Regions from separate parts of the Ruegeria sp. BHSB056 genome, predicted to be linked through region 1. Evidence: riboswitches for the same ligand, from Rfam matches in the RefSeq annotation. Region 1 holds a riboswitch; each other region holds the start of a gene.

Evidence for each region. Region 1 has a riboswitch for cobalamin ahead of AC2FND_RS11165 (DUF4198 domain-containing protein). Riboswitches for the same ligand answer to the same signal wherever they lie in the genome.
Region 2: another riboswitch for cobalamin. It lies ahead of AC2FND_RS13430 (hypothetical protein); the one in region 1 lies ahead of AC2FND_RS11165 (DUF4198 domain-containing protein).
Region 3: another riboswitch for cobalamin. It lies ahead of AC2FND_RS14925 (ABC transporter substrate-binding protein); the one in region 1 lies ahead of AC2FND_RS11165 (DUF4198 domain-containing protein).

Annotation. Positions count from the first base shown of each region.
Region 1 covers NZ_JBXWSG010000038.1:13,403-18,892, reverse strand. Annotated here, with positions in the region: gene AC2FND_RS11175 (sugar ABC transporter substrate-binding protein) at 1-101, opposite strand, end outside; gene AC2FND_RS11170 (ROK family transcriptional regulator) at 276-1,481, shown strand; cobalamin riboswitch at 1,602-1,800, shown strand; gene AC2FND_RS11165 (DUF4198 domain-containing protein) at 1,933-2,718, shown strand; gene cbiM (cobalt transporter CbiM) at 2,725-3,336, shown strand; gene AC2FND_RS11155 (NikL family nickel/cobalt ECF transporter subunit) at 3,333-3,896, shown strand; gene cbiQ (cobalt ECF transporter T component CbiQ) at 3,896-4,681, shown strand; gene AC2FND_RS11145 (energy-coupling factor ABC transporter ATP-binding protein) at 4,672-5,322, shown strand; gene AC2FND_RS11140 (hypothetical protein) at 5,339-5,490, opposite strand, start outside.
Region 2 covers NZ_JBXWSG010000054.1:7,369-12,858, reverse strand. Annotated here, with positions in the region: gene rsgA (ribosome small subunit-dependent GTPase A) at 12-1,040, shown strand; gene AC2FND_RS13440 (alpha/beta hydrolase family protein) at 1,077-1,934, opposite strand; cobalamin riboswitch at 2,067-2,285, shown strand; gene AC2FND_RS13435 (hypothetical protein) at 2,255-2,563, opposite strand; gene AC2FND_RS13430 (hypothetical protein) at 2,562-2,783, shown strand; gene AC2FND_RS13425 (protein-tyrosine phosphatase family protein) at 2,775-3,287, opposite strand; gene AC2FND_RS13420 (DNA polymerase III subunit gamma/tau) at 3,460-5,220, shown strand; gene AC2FND_RS13415 (YbaB/EbfC family nucleoid-associated protein) at 5,411-5,490, shown strand, end outside.
Region 3 covers NZ_JBXWSG010000068.1:956-6,445, forward strand. Annotated here, with positions in the region: partial or broken gene AC2FND_RS14915 (ABC transporter ATP-binding protein) at 244-753, opposite strand; gene AC2FND_RS14920 (FecCD family ABC transporter permease) at 750-1,799, opposite strand; gene AC2FND_RS14925 (ABC transporter substrate-binding protein) at 1,796-2,800, opposite strand; cobalamin riboswitch at 2,954-3,146, opposite strand; tRNA gene AC2FND_RS14930 (tRNA-Thr) at 3,543-3,618, opposite strand; gene AC2FND_RS14935 (hypothetical protein) at 3,800-4,669, shown strand; gene AC2FND_RS14940 (LysR substrate-binding domain-containing protein) at 4,692-5,490, opposite strand, start outside.

The sequences.
Region 1 (5,490 bases):
GTCTTGGTGATCAGGCAAACGGTTTCACCTTCGGCCATTGCACTGCTTGCCATGGCCGTAACCGCCAGCGCCGTGGCGCCTGCAAGTTTCGCAAGTTTCATCGGTAGTCCTCCCAGTTTTCCCAATGCCCGTCAGGGCATACGTCTGATCGGGCGAAATCCGGCCCGATCGAACGTGAAAACCATCACAAGATTCGAATTTTGAGTCAATAAATAAATCACTCTTATTTATTATTGACAGAAAGGAAGGGTTTCAACATTGTCGTCACGAAGGGGATGGCCGTGTCTGCAAACAACTCTTTGGACAATACCGCTGGCGTACGCGAGCCAGACATGCGCGGCACCAATCAAAGCGGAATGCGGGCCCGAAATGAACGGCTTGTCCTGTCACTGGTCCGGCGCCATCAGGCCCTTGCAAAATCTGAAATCGCGCGCATGACCGGGCTGTCGGCACAGACGGTTTCGGTCATCATGCGCCAGCTGGAAACCGATGGGCTGCTTCTGCGGGGTGAACCGATCCGGGGAAAAGTCGGGCAGCCCTCGGTTCCCATGCGCCTGAATCCGGATGGCGCGTATTTCTTCGGGCTCAAAGTCGGGCGGCGCAGTACCGAGCTGGTGCTGACGGATTTCCTTGGCAATGTCAGGCAACGCGAACGGCGGACTTATGATTTTCCGACGCCCGAGGCGACACTGAGCTTTTCCAAGGAAAGCCTCGACAAAGTGATGACGTCGCTGTCGCCCGAAGCGCGCGGCAGGATCGCGGGTCTTGGGATTGCGATGCCGTTCTACCTTTGGGACTGGGCACAGACATTGCAGGTTCCGCAGGAGAAAATGGATCCGTGGCGTGACGCGGACTTGAAGGGCGCGCTGGCCGCAAGCTATGACTTGCCGGTGTTCTTGCAGAACGACGCAACGGCCGCCTGCGGCGCCGAGCTGGTCTTTAGCCCGGCGGAAGGCCCACGAGATTTCCTGTATTTTTATGTGGGCTTCTTCATTGGGGGCGGGGTGGTTCTGAACGGCTCGATCTTTTCGGGGCGGGGAAATGCCGGTGCGCTTGGTCCATTGCCTGTGCCGGACGACGCAGGCGGAGTGAAACCATTGATAGATGTCGCCAGTCTTTATGTGCTGGAGCGCGCAGTTGGTGGGAATGCCGAAACAGCCGGTTCAATTTGGGAAACGACACAGCATTGGGACGTACCGGAAACCCACCTTGAGAACTGGCTGAAACAAGCGGCGCACGGGATCGCCCATGCCACAGTCTCGTCTTGCAGCCTGATCGACTTCGAATCTGTCAAGATTGATGGCTGGATGCCCGCAGGCATTAAGGCGCGGCTGGTGGAACTGGTTGAGGTCAAACTATCCGACCTGAACCTGACCGGGCTGGAACGGCCTTTGGTGTTGGCGGGGACGGCAGGCCCGGATGCCCGCTCATTGGGGGCGGCCAGTTTGCCATTGTCGGAAAGATACCTGCTCGAAGGGTAGGTTCATCCCTGAAAACCCCGACCTTTATCCAAAGCGGATCCGCCGGAAAAAGGGCATTGCCCGCTAAACTTTTTGACAGCCAGCGCAATTGATCGTTGACGGACGCCGAAGAAGTCTGGCAAGCCGCTCGGCATGTCCGGTTCCGGGGCGTGCTCTGGAATCAATAGGGAATGCGGTGCGGGCTTTGGCCCAATTCCGCAACTGCACCCGCAACTGTAAGCGGCGAGCAGGGCTGAAGTGCCACTGGTGTTAACCCGGGAAGGCCAGCCCAACGCTTTGACCCGCAAGTCAGGATACCTGCCGGACATGTGCCTTTGACAAGGGCACTCCTAATCGGCGACGGGATGTGCGTCGGAGCAGGATGCTTGAAAAAGCAGCTTAGCTTGGACATCCCCGCAGTCAAAACGCATCTCGTACCGGGGTTGGTGCGATGGGATAAGGACGACTATTGATGACCAAGCTGCTTTCCGCAGCCGCTGTGGCGATAGCGCTTCCAGCGATGGCAAATGCGCATTTCCTGCTGGAATACACCGCTGACACCATGATCGACGCACCGGGGAATGTTCCGGTCAAGCTGATCTTTTGGCATCCGTTCTCGAACGGGCATGTCATGGATCTGGACAAGCCGCAGGAATTCTACGTGATCCACAACGGTCAGAAAACCGATCTGCTGGATACCCTGGAACCCGTACGTTTCACCGGTGGCGAAAACGAAGGCGCGGCATTCAAGGGTTATGTTCCCGTCAAACGGTCGGGCGACTATGTGTTGGTGACTGTTCCCCAGCCCTATTATGAGGAATCCGAGGATATCTATATCCAGCAGATCGCCAAGGCGTTCCTGAACCGCAACGAACTGCCGACCGACTGGATGAACCCGGTGGGCCTGCCGGTTGAGATCATCCCGCTCAACAAACCGACCAACATTATCGCGGGGTCGACCTTTACGGGTCGGGTGATGGCCGAAGGCCAACCGGTTGCGGGTGCCGAGATCGAGATCGAGTACATGGCCGCAGAACCGGACATGGAAAGCGCGGCCGCCTCGGCCCCGACCGTCTCACCGATGCCGGGCGGCACATTGGTCGCAATTTCGGATGATAACGGGTATTTCACGTTCGGCGTTCCAAAAGCCGGATATTGGGGATTTGCCGCACTCGGTGCCGGTCCCGTGACCGAACACAACGGCAAAGAACTCAGCCAGGACGCGGTCATCTGGATCCGCGCATGGGATTTGGAGTAATCGTAGATGCATATCGTTGACGGAGCCTTGTCCAACCCGGTCGTGATCGGCGGAGCCGTCGCTGCGGCGGGTGGGATTGCCATGGGCCTTAGGTCGCTGGATCTTGATCGCATCCCCACGGCGGGGGTGCTGTCGGCCAGCTTTTTCGTGGCATCGCTGATCCATGTGCCGATTGGCCCTTCGTCAGTGCATCTGATCCTCAACGGCATGGCCGGGCTTTTGCTGGGCTGGGCCGCATTCCCGGCCCTGTTCGTCGGGCTTTTGCTGCAAGCCGTCTTCTTTGGCTTTGGCGGGTTGACCGTACTGGGGATCAACACCCTGAACATCGCGTTGCCCGCGGTTTTGGCCGGACTGGTCTTTAGCCGCCTGATCGCCCACGGCTCACCTCTGCAAGGTGCGATATGGGGCGGGGTCGGTGGTGCCTTTGCCATTGCCGCCACAACCGGCATGGTTGCATTTTCTCTGGCCTTGTCCGGGGATGCCTTCCTGCCTGCGGCCAAGCTTGTTTTCTTTGCACATATTCCTGTCATGGCGATTGAGGCAATCCTGACCGGGTTCGCGGTTTTGCTGGCGCGCAAGGTCAAGCCCGAGCTTTTTGTCAAAGGAGCGGTCGCGTGAGGTACCTGGCGATCGTTCTGGCGCTGAGCTGCGCACCCGTACCTGCCTTGGCGCATAAGGTCATAGCCGGAGTGTTTGAATCCGGTGACGCCATCGAAGGCGAAATCGGCTTTTCCAACGGCGACATGGCAAGCGATACCGAGGTCATCGTCAAAGGCCCGGACGGAGCCGAGCTGGGCCGTATCCTCACGGATGCAGACGGGTTCTTTATCTACACGCCAAACGCGCCGGTAGCCCATACTTTCTTTGCAAACCTTGGTGCCGGGCATGTGGCCGAGGTCACCATGCCCGCTGCGGATGTCGCCCGGATCATGGGCGTTGAAGCGGATCCCGACACCGCGCCGACAAACGCACCTGCCCAGACAGTGGCGGTGTTCAGCACAGAACAACAACAGGTCATTGCCAGGGCCGTTCGGGATGAGCTGCGCCCGCTGCGTCGGGAAATAGCGGCTTACCGCGAACAAAATGACCTGCAAAATGTTCTGGGTGGGATCGGATATATCGTCGGTCTGTTTGGTCTGGGCTTTTACTTTGCGGCACGCCGCAAGCTGGCGGCCTGATGGCGCACGTTCTGGGGCAACAGGAAAGCACGCTGGTCAAAGCGGGCGCGCAGCGGCGCGGCGCGATCAACCCGCTTGATCCAAGGATGCGGATCGTCATGGCGGTTGTCTTCGCGGTGGTGACTGTCGCGGTGTCCTCGCTGACAGCGCTGTGCGCGGCTTTGGCGGTGTCCCTTTCGCTTCTTGCCGCCTCGCGTCTGCCCTGGCGGAAAACGTTGAAACGCATGGCCATGATGGATGGGTTCATCCTTTTCATGCTGGTGCTGTTGCCATTCTCCATGCCCGGCGACCCGATGTTCACACTCTGGGGGTTTCCTGCAAGCTGGCAGGGTTTCTGGAAAGCGGTCGAGATCGCCCTGACGGCCAACGCGGTCATCCTGTCCCTTATGGTGCTGGTCGGCACGATGGAGCCGGTTACGCTTGGCCACGCCTTGCACCGCCTACGCTGCCCCGAAAAGCTGGTTCACCTTCTGATGTTCACCATCCGCTATATCGAGGTTCTGCGGGAAGAATACCTGCGCCTGCGCGCGGCTATGAAAGTGCGCGGCTTTCGCCCGGCAACAAACTGGCACACCTATCGCAGCTTTGGCTATCTCGTGGGCATGATGCTGGTGCGCGCGATCGAAAGATCCGAACGCATACTTGATGCGATGAAATGCCGGGGGTTTTCAGGCCGTATGCTGCTTCTTCAGGATTTTGCCCTGACCCGAAGGGACATTGTTTTTGCCGCAGGCCTTGGTGCTCTTTGCGCGGGTCTGATCATACTGGATTTTGCATGGCACTGATTGCGCTTGAAGATATCTGCTTTGCCTACCCCGGTCAGCCACCCGTTCTGGATGGTGCCAGCCTCAGCCTGTCCGCCGGTCAACGCCTGTCGCTGACGGGCCCGAACGGGGCGGGAAAATCGACCTTGCTGCGTATCACGCTTGGCTTGCAGCGCCCACGGTCCGGCACGGTCACGATCTTTGGTCAGCAAAGGGTGCAAGAGGCCGATTTTCACGACGTACGCCGCCGGGTGGGCCTTGTGTTTCAGGATGCGGATGATCAACTGTTCTGCCCGACCGTCGCCGAGGATATCGCCTTTGGCCCACTCAACCTGGGCAGAACACGCGACGAAGCGCTAGCCATCGTAGAAAACGTGTTGGGTGATCTGGACCTGATGCATCTGAAGAGCCGCATCACCCACAAATTGTCAGGGGGTGAAAAACGGCTGGTTACGCTGGCGACCGTTCTGGCGATGGAGCCCGAGGTTCTGCTGCTTGATGAACCCACCAACGCGCTGGACCCACGAAACGAGGCCCGGCTGCTGGAAATCCTCCGGGCATTGCCGCAAGCGATCCTTCTTGTCAGCCATTCCCCGGCCTTCCGCGCCGAACTGGCACCGGATGCGCTGGATTTGCGAGACGGAAAACTGGTTGCTGTCTGACAGGACCAATCCGGGTTCAGCCGTGCCGCTTTCGGCTCATAAGCCCATATCTGACCGCCCATGCCCGAAACGACAGACGTCTGCGCCGGTCCTGTTTCACCGGGTGTTTCGACTGCGCGCCACCTTTTCGGTTGAACTCGAAAACGTCGATGATGCGCTCGGCGCAAC
Region 2 (5,490 bases), on a different contig from region 1:
CAGGCAGATAAATGTCCTATACGCTTTCGGACCTGGGATGGTCCTCTCACTTTGCCGCGCAACACGCGGCTTTTCCTTCTGACACGCCCTTTCGTATCGCATCGGTACATCGGGACCGTCTGATCGGGCTGAGCCCGGATGGTGAAATCCCTTTGCTGACACCGGATAATCCGACCGGTTCATATGCCGTCGGAGATTGGGTCATTGCAGACGCCGAAAACCGCGTGCGCCACCTTCTGGACCGGCGCAGCCTGCTGCAACGCAGAGCTGCCGGTACAGGTGCCGCAACCCAACTGATTGCGGCCAATGTCGATGTTTTGTACATCGTCAGCTCGTGCAATGCGGACTTCAACCTTCCCCGACTGGAACGTTATCTGGTTCTTGCGCACCAGGCCGGATGTTATCCGGTTGTTGTCCTGACGAAAGCTGACCAGTCGGATGATCCCGGAAGTTTCTCGGGACAAGTGGAATCTCTGGACCCGTTTTTGACGGTTTTGACGATCAACGCTCGGGATCCGGCAGATGTCGAAAAGGTTCTGGCATGGTGTCCCAAAGGCCAGACCGGCGCGCTGGTCGGGTCGTCGGGCGTGGGTAAAACGACGCTCAGCAACACCATGACAGATCAAAACCTCGCCACGTCTGGAATTCGCGAAGACGACGCACGGGGCAGGCACACGACAACGGTGCGCGCGTTGCACCGGATGAGAAACGGTGGATGGTTGATCGACACGCCCGGAATGCGCGCATTGCGCCTGCTGGACGCCCAGGACGGGATCGACGACGTATTCTCGGACATCACAGAGCTTGGCCAAAGCTGCCGCTTTTCGGATTGTCAGCACGAAACCGAGCCCGGCTGTGCCGTGCAGAGCGCAATCGACGAAGGCGTGCTTGATCCGGCGCGGCTGGACCGCTGGCGCAAGCTGCGGCGTGAAGATCAGCGAAACTCGGAAACCGTTGCGCAATCGCGGGCGCGGGACAGGGCGTTTGGCAAGATGGTGCGCGGTGTCATGCAGGACAAGAAACTTCGTAAACGGCCATAGCTGCAAGGTGTTATGGAAAACCTGCGTCGCGTCTGATCAGGCGATCAGGCGCGGCCAGACCGCTGCATTGCGCCGGGCAAATGCCCCAATGTGACCAACCTCCGGCAGTCCGAATTCAGCGGGCTTCAGAAGGTGGCGTCTGGCCTCGGGGCCGTACAGATCGGCAAGGCGCCAAACCGCCTCGGGCGGAGCCATCTGGTCATCTTCGAAGGTAAACAGATCCACAGGTGTTCCAGAACTGCCCCAATGCGCATCAGGCAAATTCTGCCCGATCTCGGGAACGTAGCTAAGAGGAGCTGTACACCATTTGCGCCATTGCCAGTAGACCGAGGCGGGCAGGTCCGACCCAAACCCGATTGCTTTGCCGGGCAGATAGCCAAGTGCCCGCACCATCAGCGGTGCATGGCCATACCAGAACAGCCCCGCCAAACCCCGATAGGGCCATGGGTGATCTTTCAAAGTCACCAGCCCCGAACACACACCGATCATACGGTCGATCTGGTCGATATCCGGCTGCACCGGCCCCAGCATCGCACCGACCGAATGGCCGATGGTCCACTGCTGCGCCTTAGGAAACCGCCTGCGCATCTCGGCCCGTGCCGCTGGCATGTCGATCAACGCCCAATCCGCCATTGTCGCGGTTGCGTCTTTCAGGCGGCCGACCAAAGAAAGCCCGTAGTCCCGATAGTCATAGGTCAGGCAAGCTATCCCCCGCTCGGCGGCCAGCCATCGCGCGAAGTGTTGATAATAGTCACGCGGCACACCTGTGGCACTGTTCAGCACGACAACGGTTTCCGGCTCACCCACTGGCCGGTACAGCCGCGCCGACAAGGTCACAGACCCGGACGGAAAGCGGAAATCTTCGATCAACACCGTCTGTTCCGAATCCAACATGATCCCCGGCTTTCCCTGAAACAATGGTTTGCCTGCCTTCGATGCCGACGACACTAGGCCGGAACGTAAATCGCATCCAGCATGACCAAACGTCCGGCCTAAAGATCGGCTTGACTCGGAACGCGATCAGGCGCTAGCGGTTGTGTGATGGTTTCCGGCCCCCACAAGAGGTCGGGATGAAAAGGGAACACGGTGCGGTTTGTCTGGTCATACAGACATCAACCTAGTCCGCGACTGCCCCCGCAACTGTAAGCGGTAAGCAATGCCGAAATACCACTGGCCCATGGGCTGGGAAGGTCGGCAGAGCAATGACCCGCAAGTCAGGAGACCTGCCATCGGAACTGAAACCGAAACTCGGGCGGGGTGTCCGGGCAGGTCCTGACAGCGAGATGCTGTCCCACCTGCTCCAATATCCAGCCCACCACGCGCGGAGGGCGCAGGATGATCTGGAAGACAAAATCACACGTATACAGCGCAACTGTGTGCCAGCGGACGGGCAAAACCTGCCCGGCTTTGGCGCGACTGGCCCGCTCGATTTCCGAAGCCATGGCGCAGGCGGTTTCGGCCACCAGCGAGGATTTCGAATTTGAAGGTAACAGCGCGCTGTCACATTGCGCGGAGGGGTGCATGGCGGCGATCCGAGCGCGATCCGACGGCGTTCGCGTTTTCTGCGGGGCGCACCCTGATACAGCAATTCGGGATCTGGATGCCTATGCCGATTTGATCTTCGGACCTCAATTCAGCACGCTGCCATCGGGCATTGTCGCGAACCCGCCTTGCGCCATGATCGAGGTTTCAACGATCCGACCCCCGAAATTCGGTTACGCACCTCAGCAGCTTTCAGCTTGATCCCACTTCCACCTGTGCCGGCGTGATCCGGGACGCCCAGGCCAGCTGCGCATCGGTTTCGACAGCGCACGGGCGTACGGCCCGCAGGCGGTCCAGTGCGTCACTGGCGCGTTCACCGCATTCAACCATCAGTCGCAGAACAATCATCCCGGACCTGCCGCACCCACCACGGCAGTGCACTAGGACCCGGCCACCACCCGACAGTGCATGTCGGGCCGTGGCGCTGACCTCTGGCCAGGCCTTCCGAACCGCTTGCGTTGGCGCCCCAAAATCTTCGATTGGCAGGTGAACCCACCGGCTGGCCCGGCTTTGGATGTCACTGCCAAAGTGCTGCGCGCCATCCTGAAGCATTTCGACATCCGTCGTCATTGAAATCACAAGGCCCGGTTTCCACGCCGCAATCGTATCCAGATCGGTGGCGTAATCCCCGCCACGCCCGGGCATAGAAGTAAGGGCAAGCGTCCCGCCTCCGACCTGCAGAGCAAAGATGACCAATTGCGACATGAAGTGCGTCCTCCCCCAAGGTACTCTTTAAGAAATGAGTCATTAAATCCGCTGGTCCAGTTTAGTTGGAAACCAGGCCGTTCCTGAAACAAAAAATCATCGCGCCCCACAGTGGACGCGGGCTGCCGCCGCCACTACGCTGTGCCGAAGCACCGAATCCGAGCGAGAAGACATGACAGACACGCCCAGCCCCGCCTATCAGGTTCTCGCCCGCAAATACCGTCCGGAAACCTTTGCCGACCTGGTGGGGCAGGATGCCATGGTGCGCACCCTGAAGAACGCTTTCGAGGCCGACCGGATCGCGCAGGCCTTTATCATGACCGGCATTCGCGGAACGGGAAAAACGACCACGGCGCGGATCATCGCCAAGGGCATGAACTGCATCGGACCCGACGGAACCGGTGGCCCCACAACCGAACCCTGCGGTCAGTGCGAGCATTGCGTCGCAATCATGGAAGGCCGCCATGTGGATGTGATGGAAATGGATGCCGCCAGCCGTACCGGCGTCAACGATATCCGCGAGATCATCGACAGTGTACGCTATCGCGCCGCCAGTGCGCGCTACAAGATCTACATCATCGACGAGGTTCACATGCTCTCGACCAGCGCATTCAACGCGCTGCTCAAGACGTTGGAAGAACCGCCCGCGCATGTGAAGTTCATCTTCGCGACCACCGAGATTCGCAAAGTGCCGGTCACGGTTCTGTCGCGGTGTCAGCGGTTTGACCTGCGCCGGATCGAGCCCGAAGACATGATCGGTCTGCTGCGCAAGATCGCCGGGGCCGAGGGCGCGCAGATCGCCGACGACGCACTGGCGCTGATCACCCGCGCTGCAGAAGGGTCGGCCCGCGACGCGACCTCACTGCTCGATCAGGCAATTTCACACGGGGCCGGTGAGACGACGGCAGATCAGGTCCGTGCGATGCTGGGTCTGGCGGATCGAGGTCGTGTTCTGGACCTGATGGACATGATCCTGCGCGGTGACGCGGCAGGGGCGCTTACTGAACTGAGCGGGCAATATGCGGAAGGCGCGGACCCTCTGGCCGTTCTGCGCGATCTGGCCGAAATCACGCATTGGGTGTCCGTCGTAAAGATCACACCTGACGCGGCCGAAGACCCGACGGTTTCCCCCGACGAACGCACACGGGGCCAGCACATGGCCGAGGCTTTGCCGATGCGGGTTCTGACCCGGATGTGGCAGATGCTGCTGAAGGCGCTGGAAGAAGTCTCTGCGGCGCCCAACGCGATGATGGCCGCCGAGATGGCTGTTATCCGACTGACGCATGTCGCTGATTTGCCCAGCCCCGAAGAGCTGATCAAACGGCTGCAAGACACCCCGCCTCCGCCTCCCGGCGGGCCGGGCGGAGGCATGTCAATGTCGCGACAGGCCCCGGTGGCAACGCAATCCAACGGGGCCCCGCCTGCCTATACATCGCCCCCGCGCGGAGCGGGTGGCGCACCGGTTGCCGCACTGTCGCAGGATGCACAGACGGCCCTGGCCCGCTATCCAACCTTCGGGCATGTGGTGGAACTGATCCGCACAAACCGCGATGTGAAACTGCTTGTCGAGGTGGAAAGCGGCGTGCGCCTTGTGTCGTATCAGCCCGGCCGGATCGAATTCACCCCGACGCCTCAGGCACCGTCGGATCTGGCGTCGCGATTGGGCTCTGCCCTGCAACGATGGACCGGCAATCGGTGGGCCGTCTCCATTGTCTCGGACGGAGATGCGGCGACCATTGCGGAAGTACGGGACCGGGCCGAACTTGCCCTGAAAGCCGAGGCCGAAGAACACCCGCTGGTTCAGGCAGTGCTGACGCAATTCCCCAAGGCAAAGATCATTCGGATCGAAACACCGGAGCAGCGCGCCGCCAAGGTTGAGACCGAGGCCCTTCCCGAGGTCGAAGATGAATGGGACCCCTTCGAAGAGGATTAGCCCCTCAGCCCGCAGGTCCACGCTTCAAGAAACCAGCATACTCACGCCCCTCCACCATGCAACTGAGGGAGGGAATGCAAGCGCATAAATGATCGGTCCGCGACGCTCTGATCTGGACAGGCGGGAGACCTCTTGTGCCGCCTGCCTGCGGTCCGTATTTAGAACCAAACAGAAACACAGGAGACGACTGATGCTGAAAGGACTCGGCGGGCTTGGCGGTCTGGGCGACATGGCCAAGATGATGAAATCCGCACAAGACCTGCAAACCAA
Region 3 (5,490 bases), on a different contig from region 1:
ATGATAGGACAGGAACCGTTCTGTCCCGCCGGCACTAACCCCCCATTGTGCTTTGACACCGAAAACTTCTGAAACGGTTTCCAAAGACAAGGCTTGTTCGGGCGGGCCAAGAGAAACCAGCTGACCTTTTGATAAAACAGCCACCCGGTCACAGGCCATTGCCTGATTCAGATCGTGGAGTGCCATCACCGTTGTCACTTTTAGAATTCGAACACAGTTCAGGATCGACAGTTGATGATGTATGTCCAGATGGTTGGTCGGTTCGTCCAAAAGCAAAAGGCCCGGTTGCTGCGCCAAAGCGCGCGCGATGTGCAGCCGCTGGCGCTCTCCTCCCGACAATGTTGCCCATTCTCTGTGTGCCATATCGGCCATTTCCACGGTTTGCAGGGCTTTGTCGACTTGCCTGGTGTCTTCGGCGCGCCAGGGCCTTAAGGCCGACAGCCAAGGCGTGCGGCCCAACTCGACCACGGAACGTGCGGTCACACGCTCGGCTGTATCAGCATGTTGTTCAACGATGGCAATCCGTTGGGCAATCTGTCTGCGCGACAAGTGCGAAACGGGATGGCCCGCTATGACGACTTTTCCCGAAACCGGACGTGCCAAACCCGCCAGCAGGCGCATCAGTGTTGATTTACCCGAACCGTTGGGTCCGACCAAAGCCAGCGTTTCTCCGGGCTCCACGACAAAGGATACGTCTGACAATAAAGTCTTGCCGCGAACGGAATATGTCAGGTTCTGCGCCTCGATCTTCATCGGGCGCTCCTCTGGCCGCGCACCAGAATTACGGCAAAGGCAGGCGCACCGATCAGGGCGGTGACCACCCCAATCGGCAGAACCTGACCCGGGATGATGATGCGCGACACGATATCTGCGCCGATCAGGAAGACCGCTCCGATCAAGGCGGCTGTTGGGATAAGCCTGCGATGTCCCGACCCCACAAGGAACCGAGCGGCATGAGGGATGACCAGCCCGACAAAGCCAATGGATCCGACGATCGAGACCATAACAGCTGTTGTAAGTGCGGTCGCAAAGATCAGGGTTGCCTGCACCCGCCGGACTGGAACGCCCAGCGAGGCCGCTGAATCAGAGCCGAAAATAAACGCGTCCAGTGCTCTGGCGTGAAAGCGGCAAACAAGCCAACCGGCAAGTGCCACCGGAACGGCCAGATATACATCTGGCCAACGGACACCGCTGAGGTTTCCCATCAGCCAGAACATAATCCCGCGCGCCTGATCGGCATTGGCGGATTTGGCAATAACGAACGCCGTCAGCGCATTGAACAACTGAGACCCGGCAATTCCCGCTAAGACGATCTGCGCCGTCGCAGCCCGCCCGCCCCCTGCGCCAGCGGCACGAGCCAGCAACGCGACAAAACCAAAAGCCAAAAGCGCGCCATTGAACGCGCCAAAAGACAGCGACAAAGCCCCCCCGCCCAAACCAGAGATGGTAACAGCCACGGCACCCGTCGAGGCCCCGGCAGAAATGCCCAAAATGTAAGGGTCGGCCAACGGGTTGCGCAGCAAAGCCTGCAACACGACCCCGGCGACGGCCAGACCAGCGCCGCAGGACGCCGCTACCAGAGCGCGAGGAAGCCGATAGCTCCAGATAATACCCTGATCAATGGGGTCGACGGGCAGGTCCGCTCCGGCCAGCTTGTTGGCCAGAACGGACAGAACCAAATCGGGCGACAGCGAGGTTTCCCCGATCATCGCGCCCGCAAGGACCGCCGCAATCAACAATGGCACAGTAAGGCACGCAGCCTTGAAACTCTGCCGAAAGATTGCGGCGACCTCGTTCACAGGTTGTTTCCGATGGTATCCAGCTTCTCGGCCAGATCCTCCAGTGCCGGGATTGCGCGGATGGTGGCGTCCATGGCCTGCGCATCCATAATGACGATCCGATCATTTTTGACCGCATCCATCTGGCTGGTCACCGGATCAGTGCGCAGGAACTCCAGCTTTTTCAGGTAGTCGTCCGCAGCAAAGCGACGGCGGTCCATCTTGGCAATCACGATCACTGTCGGATTGGCCTTGGCAATGGTTTCCCAGCCCACTGTCGGCCATTCTTCATCCGTCTCGATGACGTTGCGGATGCCCAATGTGCTCATCATGTATCCCGGTGCGCCTTTTTGTCCGGCCACAAACGGATCGCTTTCCATTTCAGGAGAGGAAAACCAGAACACGGCTGACACGTCGACCAGCTTCACGGCTTGCGCCTTGGCGACGGCTGCGGCTTCGCGGGCCTTGTACTCGGCAACCAGCTCCGTGCCGCGTTCGGGCACATCAAAGGCTGCCGCCAGTTCTTCGATACCCTGATACAGCGTATCGGTTGAGAACGCTTGCAGGCGGGTGCCATCGCCGCCGACCGTATTGTCTTTGCCGACGCAATCTGCAGGCATTACGTACGTTGGAATGCCCAGTTCGTGAAATTGCTCACGCGTGGCGACGATGCCCTCGGGCCCGACATGCCATTCATATTGCGCTGCGACCAGTCCCGGCCGCTTGGCAACCACGCTTTCAAAGCTGGGATCATTATCTGCCAGACGCTCTACCTTGGCATTCACCTCGGCATATTCAGGCAGCACCTCGTTGAACCAGACCGAGGTTCCAAGAACCTGTTCGCCCAACCCCAGCGCATAAAGCACCTCGGTCGCGGCCTGGCCGACCGTGACTGACGACGTCACCGGAGCGTCAAACGTGACCGAGTGACCGCAGTTTTCGATGGTTAGGGGAAAGTTTCCTTCGGCGACAGCGCTGGTAGCCAGCAAGGAAAGGCCAATCAGGCCAGTGCGTAGAAACATGACAATCGATCTCCATGTGTCAATGACCAGAGAACGGGTGAATGGGCATTTACCGAAGCAACAGACGCTTTTCTGCCTGCTGTAAGCGCAGAGTGGAATACAGCCCGCCCAGCGCGTTTCTTCGGCAACCTCCCCGGACAACCCCGCCCGGTGTGTTTCGGTTTCATACCGGCAGGTCTCCTGACTGACGGGTCTTTGTCTGTCCTGTCTTCCCAGACCCAAATGGCCCAGTGACGGAAATGGACAGCGCTCGCCGCCTACAGTTGCGGGGGCAGTTCCGGTTGGCACCAAAAGGCACCTCGGATTCCCTCTTAGCCACATCGGGACCGGTAAAACGCGGGTACCTTAACAGTTACCCTGCGGCAAGAAAAAACTCGGGTGTATCCCTCAGATTTTCTTGGAGCAAGAAACCACGCTACAAGACGGCGCTTTTTGTTTTCTCAACGGACTACAATTGAAGATTCCAGGTGGATTCTTGTTACGTTTTGGGTAACGCCAGCAAAGTGCCCGTGACGTCACTTTTCGTCGCGGCCCAGTCCACTGATCTCATCCAACACACCGGCCGCCTTCAAAACGGTTTCTTGCGAATTTCGAGCGGAGGGGTTCTAGCACCTAACCCGGTGGACAGACTGTGATTCACGTGTTTGCGTATAAGTGTATTAAGGGTGCCCTCATTTGTGCCCTAATTTTCGGGCTAAAAACCCAATGAAATAAGGAAACAAAGGCTCTGAGGTGATGATAATGGTGCCCCCACACGGACTCGAACCGCGGACCTACTGATTACAAATCAGTTGCTCTACCAGCTGAGCTATAGGGGCACTGGCAGTCGATTACTTCGTCCGACAGAGGACTGCAACCCTCATTTTTAACTCGAACTTGGGGATTGCCCGTTTTCCTGAGAAAGTGCAGAAACCGCACGGTTGGTTCGTTGCAGATTTTCATGCGACGCAAAGACATAGAATGGGATGGACACAGCCCCTGAGGGTAAAAGGACAAAAGATGCAGTTAGTAATCCATGCCGGGGCCGCTTTCGCCGATGAAGGGCAAGTGCTGTCCTCGCTTTCGGCAAACAAGCAGGCCTTGGCGGATTGCCGTGCTGCGATCTTGGGACCGCGCGGCGGACGTCAGTTTGTCAAGGTTCTGTCTGATGCCCTTGCTCAGGATTTGTCTGATTCAGAAACGCAAGACGGGCTGCACGCCCTTCTTCCAGATGATCCAAATGTTGATAGTGTCATCCTTTCGAACGACAAGTTCTTTGGCCCAACACGTTCTGCCCTGCAACATGGACAGATTTACCCTTTTGCCGGGCAGCGGACAGCCTATGCCCAGACCTTGCTGGAGGATGCTCAGGTTGAATTATTTGTCGGTCTGGTAAACCCCGGTTTTTTCATACCCAAGGTCCTGATGTCGATCCATGAAGATCACCGACAGGAGATACTGACCAGCACTGATCTGAGTTGCCTGAGCTGGTTGAGCATGATCGAAGATCTGCGCGATCTTGCACCTCAGGTGCGGCTCACTTTGTGGAAGAACGAACATCTGCCACTGATTCTGGGGGATATCACGCGCGCAATGGCGGGCCTGCCCGGTGACGCTCCTCTGGTGGATGAATATGCGTTGCTGTCGTCGCTTCTGACTGAAACCGGTCAACAGCATGTTCTGGACATTGTGCGGGGCGGCGTCGGCCTCGACAAGGACGCTCAGCGCGAAGACCTTGCGCGGGTTTTGGAAGACTATGCCCGGCCCGATGAGGTCGAAGAAGAACTTGATCTGCCCGGCTGGAACGCAGACATCGTTGACGCATTTACAGAGCTTTACGAGCAGGATCTGGCAATCATACAGACCATGCAGGGCATCCGGATGCTGTAACCCTTCTGTCGCGTCCGCACCCTTACAAATGCCCTTTCGTTTGCCGGATGATCCAGTCCGCAAATGCTTGTACGGCTTCGTTCCTCTGCCCGGTCGGCGTTGCAATGAAATATGCGCTGCCCGAGGCATTCACCAATTGCCCGGTCTGGACCAGCGCGCCCGACGCCAACTCGGCCTCGATCAGGTATGACGGCAAAATCGCAGCCCCAAGCCCTGCAACTGCGCCTTCGATCAGCATCGAGAACTGATCAAAGCGCATCCCTGGAAAAACCGCCCTGGCGTCAAGCCCAAGGCTTGCATGATACTCGGACCATAGCCCGGGCCTCGAGGTCAGATGCAACAGCGGCAGATCGAACACATGCTGTTCCTCGAACGTCCGTTGGTCGCCCAACAACACGGGCGCAGCCGCTACAACAAGTTTTTCCGGGAACAGCTTGCGCAGTCGCGCACCGGGCCAGTCTTCGTGCCCAAAGTGAATGGCAAGGTCCATGCGCCGCTCTTCCAGGCTGAACGGCGTCGTGTAGGAATGCAGATCCAGTTCGATCCCCGGATGCAGGTGCTTGAAATCCGGCAGTCTGGGCACCAGCCACCGTGTCGCAAAGGTGGGCAGGACCGCCAAGGTCAGCAACGACGCACCGTCACCGGCCGCGATCGCACGATTGATCGTACCGTTCAGACGCTGAAGGTCGCCTGCAAGTTCTTCAAACAAAGCGCGACCCGCCTTCGACAGGCGAACGGCACGCCCGACCCGGCGAAACAGTGTCACCCCCAGCGCAGCTTCAAGTTCACGCACTTGGCGGCTAACCGCGCCCTGCGTTACG